DNA from 4 places in the Mesorhizobium loti R88b genome. Region 4 is predicted to be linked to each of the others. Evidence: riboswitches for the same ligand, from Rfam matches in the RefSeq annotation. Region 4 holds a riboswitch; each other region holds the start of a gene.
What was found. Region 4 has a riboswitch for cobalamin ahead of EB235_RS18735 (CbtB domain-containing protein). Riboswitches for the same ligand answer to the same signal wherever they lie in the genome.
Positions count from the first base shown of each region.

Region 1: another riboswitch for cobalamin. It lies ahead of bluB (5,6-dimethylbenzimidazole synthase); the one in region 4 lies ahead of EB235_RS18735 (CbtB domain-containing protein).
Region 2: another riboswitch for cobalamin. It lies ahead of metE (5-methyltetrahydropteroyltriglutamate--homocysteine S-methyltransferase); the one in region 4 lies ahead of EB235_RS18735 (CbtB domain-containing protein).
Region 3: another riboswitch for cobalamin. It lies ahead of EB235_RS25485 (DUF1636 family protein); the one in region 4 lies ahead of EB235_RS18735 (CbtB domain-containing protein).

Region 1 covers NZ_CP033367.1:5,646,318-5,648,509, reverse strand. Annotated here, with positions in the region: gene EB235_RS27710 (hypothetical protein) at 1-401, shown strand, start outside; partial or broken gene bluB (5,6-dimethylbenzimidazole synthase) at 566-1,075, opposite strand; cobalamin riboswitch at 1,249-1,429, opposite strand; gene EB235_RS27700 (histone deacetylase family protein) at 1,608-2,192, shown strand, end outside.
Region 2 covers NZ_CP033367.1:6,745,055-6,747,246, reverse strand. Annotated here, with positions in the region: gene metE (5-methyltetrahydropteroyltriglutamate--homocysteine S-methyltransferase) at 1-1,001, opposite strand, end outside; cobalamin riboswitch at 1,118-1,317, opposite strand; partial or broken gene EB235_RS32605 (cytochrome P450) at 1,609-1,884, opposite strand; gene EB235_RS32600 (cytochrome P450 family protein) at 1,851-2,192, opposite strand, start outside.
Region 3 covers NZ_CP033367.1:5,198,992-5,201,183, reverse strand. Annotated here, with positions in the region: gene EB235_RS25490 (substrate-binding domain-containing protein) at 1-411, shown strand, start outside; cobalamin riboswitch at 668-875, shown strand; gene EB235_RS25485 (DUF1636 family protein) at 898-1,359, shown strand; gene EB235_RS25480 (ABC transporter ATP-binding protein) at 1,356-2,144, shown strand; gene EB235_RS25475 (ABC transporter substrate-binding protein) at 2,183-2,192, shown strand, end outside.
Region 4 covers NZ_CP033367.1:3,842,617-3,844,808, forward strand. Annotated here, with positions in the region: gene EB235_RS18730 (aromatic ring-hydroxylating oxygenase subunit alpha) at 1-692, opposite strand, end outside; cobalamin riboswitch at 836-1,033, shown strand; gene EB235_RS18735 (CbtB domain-containing protein) at 1,067-1,246, shown strand; gene EB235_RS18740 (CbtA family protein) at 1,262-2,065, shown strand; gene cobU (bifunctional adenosylcobinamide kinase/adenosylcobinamide-phosphate guanylyltransferase) at 2,058-2,192, shown strand, end outside.

The DNA of each region.
Region 1 (2,192 bases), 1.8 Mb from region 4:
AGACGGCGCGCCAAGGCGTCGTGCTCTATGCCCAGAACGGCAAGGTCATGGTCAAGAACGCCGTCTGGCTGGCGGTCATCATGTGGGGCGTGTCGTTCGTCATCTTCCTGCTGATGCTGGCCCCGGCCGCAGCCATTCTTTTCATGATGCCCGGGCAGCTTGCCGGCTGGGCCTTCGTCCTCGCCATCGTCTTTGCCTGGGCCTTCAAGGCTGCCTTCATTGAACCCTTCGCCATCGCCTGCCTGATGCAGGTCTATTTCAAGACCATCGAGGGCCAGGTGCCAGATCCGGCCTGGGACGCCCGGCTGGCCGAGGCGTCGTCGAAGTTCAGGGAACTCAAGGACAAGGCGCTCGCCTCCTTCGGCGGCTCGCGCTGGGGCACTGCGGGCGCGACGCGCTGATCAGCGCAAGGCGCCGGCGCAACAGCAACGGTGTTGAGATGTGCCACCGCTGACTTGAGTGGTGTCTCACCTTGCCCGCAAAAAATCTCGCTCATGATCAGTTCGGGCAGCGGCAAGCGCCGGCCCCAGCCATGCGTTTCAAGGTCCGGTCTCGGCGCGAACTCGGAGACACGGCCGACGCAGAGATAGGCAATCGGCGTCACGTGCTCGGGAATCGACAGCAGGCTTTTCAATGCCTGCGGCTCGATGATGCTGACCCAGCCGACACCGACGCCTTCGGCCCGCGCGGCCAGCCAGAAATTCTGCACCGCGCAGACCGTGCTGTAGAGATCCATCTCCGGATTGTGCGAGCGTCCGAGCGGCGAACCCTTCGAGCGTTCGCGATCACAAGTGATGCAGATGTTGAGCGCGCTTTCGCAGATGCCTTCCAGCTTGAGCTTGCGGTAGAGCGCCTGCCGCTCTGCCTCGATTTCAGACAGTTCCTGTTCGCGCGCGGCCAGGAACAAGTCACGCACCTTCTCTCGCCGTGCGGCATCGCGAATGACGATGAAGTTCCATGGCTGCATGAAGCCGACCGATGGCGCGTGATGGGCCGCAAGCAGCAGCCGCGCCAGCACCTCATCGTCGATCGCGGTTGGCAGGAAATGGCTGCGCACGTCGCGCCGTGTGAACATGGCGCGGTAGACCGCGTCACGCGCTGTCTGGTCGAATCCGTCGCCCATAGGAGCGGTCATGTGTTCCGGCATCGCGTGTCCCCTTGCGATTGCAATAGTTTGACATCGTCAGAGCGCACTTTGTGCGTCCAAGTGGACGCACGTTGCTCTGATGCCACCCGCCTGACCATGCGGATGACGATGCCTGCCAGGCCGGTCTTCTGGCTCGGGATCAACCCGCGTCCGGTGCCTTCCCGTCATCGACAGTGGCATTTACCGGCGCGGTCCCCCTCACAGCGTTGGGCACGCCACGGAGTTCAACCGTGTTCCCGATTCTCCCGCCAGAGCATTTGCAGCCAAGTGGAATCACTTGGCGTCGCAGAATGCGGCTAAATAAATAGACCGGCGGGCACCAGGCAGTGGCGGCGACCTTACGCCGAAGCGCCCGCGGCGCCAACCCCCGCGGCGACGCCAATGGACGCGGGCGTGATTTTCCCCAGCCATCAAGCCGCAACGCATGGCCATCGCGGCGCCGGGGCACTAGATAGGGAGCATGACAACCCGTCTCTACACGCACCCGATCTTCCTCGAACACCTCACGCCGCCCGGCCATCCCGAGCGGCCGGACCGCTTGCGCGCCATCGAGCGCGTCCTCGACGACGAGGCCTTTGCCGCACTCGACCGCGTCAAGGCGCCGGAGGGCGATGAGGCCACCATCCTCTATGCGCATCCAGCCGATTTCGTCGCCCGCGTGCGCGCCGCCATTCCTGACGAGGGCATCGCCCGCATCGACGCCGACACCACGGCCAGCCCGAAGAGCTGGCAAGCGGTGATCACCGCGATCGGCGCCGCCAATGCGGCCGTCGACGATGTCTTTTCGGGCCGCGCCGACAATGTCTTCGTCGCCGCCCGCCCGCCTGGCCACCACGCCGAAAAAAACACGGCGATGGGCTTCTGCTTCTTCAACACGGCGGCGATCGCTGCCCGCTATGCGCAGAAGAAGCATGGCGTCGAGCGTGTTGCCGTCGTCGACTGGGATGTGCATCACGGCAACGGCACGCAGGATATCTTCTGGGATGATCCGTCGGTGCTCTATTGCTCGACGCATCAGATGCCGCTTTATCCCGGCACCGGCGCG
Region 2 (2,192 bases), 2.9 Mb from region 4:
TCCACGCGGTCCCGCGGCCAACCGGCGACGATCGGCTTGATGCGGTCAAGCATGGCAGGCAGGTTCGCGCGCCAGACGTTGCGGCCGTCGATCAGCCCGAGCGAGAGCACAAGGTCCTTCTGCGCGAGCCGGCCGACGGTCTCCAACTGCTCTGGAGCGCGCACGAGATCGACGTGCAGTCCCGCCACGGGCAGAGAAATCGCGGTCTCGAGATTGTCTCCCAGCGATCCGAAATAGGTAGCGACCATGATCTTCAACTCCGGTGCTGCTTTTGACAGCCGGCAGTAGGCGAATTGGAGCGCATCCCGTTCGTTGGGAACCAGATCGACCACGAGCGCCGGCTCATCGATCTGCACCCAATCGGCTCCCGCGAGCTTCAGCCTCCGCAGGAGCTCCTCGTAGACGGGCAGCAGCCGTGGCAGGAGCGCGATAGGGTTGAAACCTTCCTCAGGTGACTTCGCCAACTTGAGAAAGGTAACCGGTCCAAGCAGGACCGGGCGCGTGTGGATGCCGAGCGCCTTGGCCTCGAGGAAATGATCGACCGGTTTCGCCGACGAGAGGGCAAAGCTCTGATCGTCGGTAAGTTCCGGCACAATGTAGTGATAGTTGGTGTCGAACCATTTGGTCATTTCCATCGCGGCAAGGCCATGCCCGTTGGCCGCATGCTCGTCACCGGCATGTCCGCAATCAGCGGCCTGATCTTGGTTGCCGCGCGCCATGGCGAAATAGGTATCGAGTGGGACCTCGCCGTCAGTCCAGACGTATCGTGCCGGCACGGCGCCGACCATGGCGACGGTGTCGAGCACATGGTCATAAAGCGAGAAATCGTTGGACGGGATTTTCGACACGCCGCGATCGTGCTGCTCCCTCCAGCTGGCGGCGCGTAGCGCCTTCGCCGTCGCGAGCAGGTCGGCAGCGGGAGATTTTCCGGACCAGTAGCTTTCAAGCGCGAATTTCAGTTCCCGCCGTCGACCGATACGCGGCACGCCGAGCGTTGCCACAGGAATTTGTTGAGAGACAGTCATGCCATACCCCGATGGTTGGGGCGTGGGGACAAGGAACGCGCGAGCAGGCGGCACGAAGCCGGGCTACTGCGGCCACCGAGACACCCCGCCCGTGGACGTTGTTCGTCGTGGCAGGTCTCCTGGCTCGCGGGTCAAAGCCTCTGCCCGTCTTCCCGAGGCCGTTCGCCTCAGTGACACCAATGGGCTTGGCTCGCCGCTAACAGTTGCGGGGGCAGCGCCGGCATCGCACCGGCTTCCCTCTTAGCTCCGCTACGGCAGTGCCGCGCGGAGAACCACGACATGCGCACAATCACAGCAGCTTCGCTCCTTGTCAATACATATAACGAGATGTTTATGTGATGATGCGAATAGTGCCCTTGCGCTGATCGGTCTCTTTCGCCCAAAGCCGCTTACGATGCCGCCTCTTATCAGTGCAGGCTCGGAGAGATCCTTGTCCCCATCGGCGACGCCGGATCAGATCGAGGTCGCCGGGCTCAAGAGCGTAAAGTGGGGCGAGGCCGTCACGGTCCGCCGGGAATCCCGGTATTTGTTCCCCGCTCGGCTTTGCTCAGCGTGCTTGCGCACTCGCCCATCAGCACGCTGATAACATGTCCGGAAGCGGAAAGGAGAGGTGGCGCCTCAGGTCGGCGGACTGGGGCTGGGCCGCCAGCGTCTCGAACAACTGCGCGGGGATCGCCTCGACCTGCTGCGCGAGCAGCTTCACCCTGCGATTGCTGAAGGCCGGCGCCACGATCGTGCGTAACCGGGCATGCTCGCCCCCCTCGTGCGAGACCAGCCACCCCGGCGAACCGAGAATCACCGAATCCGGGGTGAATGCGGCACTCTCTAAGCGACGGAAGGGCGGAAGCTGACCGGCAGGCGCTGCGGGCAGCGAATGACGTAAGACGGCATGTAGACGACGTCCTCCGCAGCGATGGTCAGCGCCAGATCCTCCAGCCGCCCGAACAGCGCGGGGAAGGCGCAGCGCAATTCCAGGCGCGCCAGCGCAGCGCCCAGGCAGGAATGCGGCCCCTCGCCGAACGACAAATGCGGGTTGTGCCGCCGGGTGACATCGAATCTGTCGGCGCCAGGACCGAAGGCCTTTTCGTCCCCGTTCGCCGCATCGAACGCCATCAGGACGGCATCGCCGCGGCGGACCATGCATCCGTCGATCTCCACGTCCTGGGT
Region 3 (2,192 bases), 1.4 Mb from region 4:
GACGGCGTCAAGGTAAACGCCAAGATCCAGGTCGTGGCCGAGCAGGCCGCCGACTGGGTGCCGGACAAAGCCCAGACTGCCTTTTCCGCCATGCTGCAGGCGCATCCCGACATCAAGGTGCTCTACGCGTCGAACGACATGATGGCTGCCGGGGCGCTGCTCGCCGCCAAGGGCGCCGGCAAGGAGGTCAAGATCATTGGCACCGATGGCTTGCCCGGCCCGGCCGGCGGCATCGAGGCGGTGGCCAAGGGTGACTGGGCGGCGACCTTCACCTACCCGACGGGTGCGAAGGAAGCGATCGAGATGTCGAAGAAGATCCTGCTCGACTGCGCCTCGTCGGTGGATACGACGGTCACCGTCGACACCACGGCTATCACGCCCGAAAACGCCAAGCAGCTGTCAGGCAAATAGGCCGGCTGCCTTAGCCATCCAATTCAGGGCGGGGTTCACGCGAACTCCGCCCTGTCTGCGTTTCACAGCCGTCACGACAACTCGAAAGGGGCGCGCCTAGGGATTGACAGCGGCGGGGAAGATTCTCTAATGTTCTGTTATTACATAACTAACGGAAATAGTTGCCTGGGTTTTCTCCGAGGAAGCAGTGGCTGCTGGTGCCGGGATGGTGACAGGTTTCGTCGAAAAGAATCGTTGCGATGCGCTTCGGGCAAAATTAGCATGGCCCGGTGATGGTCCCCGCGCCGAAAGGCAAGGGGTGAAAAGGGAACACGGTGGGACCCCTCAAGGGATCGAGACCGTGGCTGCCCCCGCAACTGTAAGCGGTGAGCAAGATCCGAAATGCCACTGGCCGGCAAGGCTGGGAAGGCAGGATTGCGCCGAGACCCGCGAGCCAGGAGACCTGCCATCAGCATGTTGACCGGACGGGGTGTGCCGGGAGGAAACGTGGACGTCGGTCTTGTCGGCCGGCTCGCCAACATCCTTCCGTCGCCAGTTTTGGAAAGTGACGGAAAGTTGGACGGCGCCATCGACCATCGCATCATCGTGTGCACGCTTTGCCGCGACATCCCGACTGGCATCAGGTCGGGTGAAAGCCTGTGCGCCGATTTGCGCTCCCGGCTGTCGGCCCACCATGAACCAGATGTGGCGCATGGCTTCACGGTCGAAGGCGTAGAATGCATGGCGGGCTGTGCGTGGCCGCTGACGGTGGCTTTCCAGGCGCCAGGCAAGGCCGCCTATCTCTTCGGCTCCATCGATGCGCAGGCCGATGCCGGTGATCTCGTGCGATTTGCCAGGCTCTATGCCTCGCTCGCCGATGGCTGGTGCAACTCGGGACAGCGTCCGGCAGGATTGGCCGGCAAGACGCTGGCTCGCATCCCGGGCAATCTGGCGGGCAACAGCCGATGACCATGCCACTCCTCGACGCGCGCGATCTCGGCGCGACTGCGAATGGCCGGGCTCTGGTCCAGGCGGTCAGCCTGTCGGTGGCATCAGGCGACCGTCTCGCCATCATCGGTCCCAATGGCGCCGGCAAGACCACGCTGCTGCGTATGCTTTCGGGCATGCTCAGGCCAAGTTCGGGCGAGGTGAAGCTTGGCGGGCGCCGCCTGGACAGGATTTCGCCCGCCGAGCGGGCCCTGCACATCGCCGTCGTCGGCCAGACCGACCAGCCGGATCCGCGGCTGGCGGTGATCGACTATGTCGAACTTGGCCGCGTCCCGCATGCCGGCCTGAGGCGCAGGAGCGACGAACGCGACATCGTCGTCGACGCGCTGCGCCGGACCGGCCTGTTGCCGCTGCTTGGCCGCACCATCGGCTCGCTGTCGGGCGGCGAACGCCAACGCGCCCAGCTTGCGCGCGCCGTCGCACAGCAACCGAAAGTGTTGTTCCTCGACGAGCCGACCAACCATCTCGACCCGCGCGCCCGTGGCGAGCTGCTCGAACTCGTGGCCGGCTTCGGCATGACGGTGATCGCGGTGCTGCACGATCTGGCGTTGGTGGCGCCGTTCGCCACCAGGGTCGCGGTGATGAACGAAGCGCGGCTGCATGCGCTCGCCGTACCGCGCGAAGCGCTGACGCAAAAGCTGATCCGCGAGATTTTCGGCGTCGACGTGTTTCGCCTGCGCCACCCTACCGAGGACCGCGAACTGACGGTGTTCGATGTGCCGAACCGTGCCGCGCCACCGTCCTGATCGAACCCATCCTACTGTTCAACCAAGGAGCAAAATCCGTGAAACGTC
Region 4 (2,192 bases):
CGGCTCATCAGGCCGCGACCATAGATCGGCACCAGCCGCGACAAATCCTTGTGAACGCCCGGGCAATGCAGGCACTCGTTGAAGTTTTCCCAAAAGATCTTCCAGTTGCAGTTCATCACCTTGCGCAGCACATGGCCAGAGACCAGCGCTTCCAGCGGCCAGTTGCCGAGATTGCCGGAGGCAGGGTCGAAGGATGCCTGCGCCGAGCCTGCCGCGTCTTCCTGCAGATTGATGAACACGAAGCCGCGCCACACCGAAAGGGCGACGCGATAGAGCGGGTGGTCGGCCTTGTCGAAACCATCAGGCAGCGATTTCGACGGCACGCGCACGAGGTCGCCGCGCAGCGAATAGGACCAGGCGTGATAGGGGCAGGTGATCAGCCGCGCCTTCAGCCGGCCCTCGCTCTCCTGGCAAAGCTGCGAACCGCGATGCCGGCAGGTGTTGTGGAAGGCGCGCAGCTCGCCAGTGTCGTCGCGCAGGACGACGATGTCCTGCGTGCCGATGCGGAACCGACGGAAAGCCAGCGGCTGGGCCAGATCGGCCTCGCGACAGACGAGCAGCCAGTTTTTGTACCAGATGGCATTAAGGTCGCGCTGATAGGCTGCCGCATCCCAATAGGCCGATGAGGGCAGCGTCGGCTCGGCCCGGGTCAGGCCGTTATAGGGATCGCGCTCGCTGGCAATGGGCTGCATGGCTGGCTTCCTGTGAGGACGCCAGCCGACACCCGGCCAGCACAATTGTCAATTGTCGTGCCCAGGACCACTGGTCTTGTCGGCATGGCGCAATCGCGCTGCTTGCCGACGGAATTTGGTTTGCCGCGTGTCGTGATTTTCCCTATAGTCACGCAGTCGTCGGTTCCGTTTTGGAGCCAAGAGGGAATGCGGTGCGGGCTCGTTTGTTGCCCAATGCCGTGGCTGCCCCCGCAACTGTGTGCGGTAGTCCTCTCCATATGCCACTGAAGATTCGTCTTCGGGAAGGTGGAGAAGGGCGCTGATCCGCGAGCCAGGAGACCTGCCGGCGACGGCAAAACTGACAGGCCCTCGGGTGGAGGGTGAAAGGACAAGATATGACTACTGCTTCCGTCTCCCTCGGCGCCTCCGTCTCCTCGCAGTCGCGCTTCATGCAGCTGGCGCTTGCCGCGCTGCTCGGCACCTTCATCATCGGGTTTGTCGGCTTCTCGCATATCGATGCGGTCCACAATGCTGGTCATGACAACCGCCATTCGATGGCATTTCCCTGCCACTGACGAGGATCTGACATCATGAATCTGTTTCGCAACGTCGTGTTCATCGCGGCGATCGCAGGGCTCGTGGCCGGCGTCGTTCTTGCCTGCATGCAGGCCTATGCCACCGCCCCTCTCATCCTCCAGGCCGAAGTTTACGAAAAGGCCGGCGCCGGCCATCAGCACGACCATGCCGCGGCACCGGCCGAGAACGCTGCTGGCACCAATGCCGCCAGCAGCACCGCGCCCGCTGCAAACACCATGAGCATGGCGCCAGCCGCCGCGACTGCGCCCGAACATGAGGATGAGGGCTGGGAGCCTGCCGACGGCTTCGAGCGTCACGCATACAGTGCGGTTTTCAATGTCGCCACCGGCATCGGCTTCGCGCTGATCCTGGTTGCGGTTTCCGAATTCGCAGGCGGCATCGGCAATTGGCGCCAGGGCGTGTTCTGGGGGTTGGCTGGTTTCGCCGTGTTCACGCTGGCGCCCGGTCTCGGCCTTCAGCCCGAACTGCCGGCGATGCCTGCGGCCGATCTCTTGCCGCGCCAGATATGGTGGACGGCAACGGCAGTGGCGACAGCGATCGGTCTCGCTTTGATTGCTTTCCGCAGATCGCTGCCGCTGGTGATCCTGGCAGTGGCGTTGATCATTGCACCGCACATCGTCGGCGCACCACAGCCAGACAGCTTCGAGACACCGATCCCGGAAGGCCTGCACCACCAGTTCGTGGTGGCGGTGACGTTGACCAATCTGGTGTTCTGGCTGGTGCTCGGCGCTGTCGTTGGCGTGGTGCGTGGACGCTTCACCGGCACCGCGAGCAGCCTGCGCGACAGCTTTGCCTAATCGCAGCAAGCTGACCTTCATCATCGGCGGCGCGCGCTCCGGAAAGAGCGCGCACGCCGAAATTCTTGTGACGGCCTCGCCCTCACCATGGGCGTATATCGCCACAGCGCAAGCCTATGACGACGAG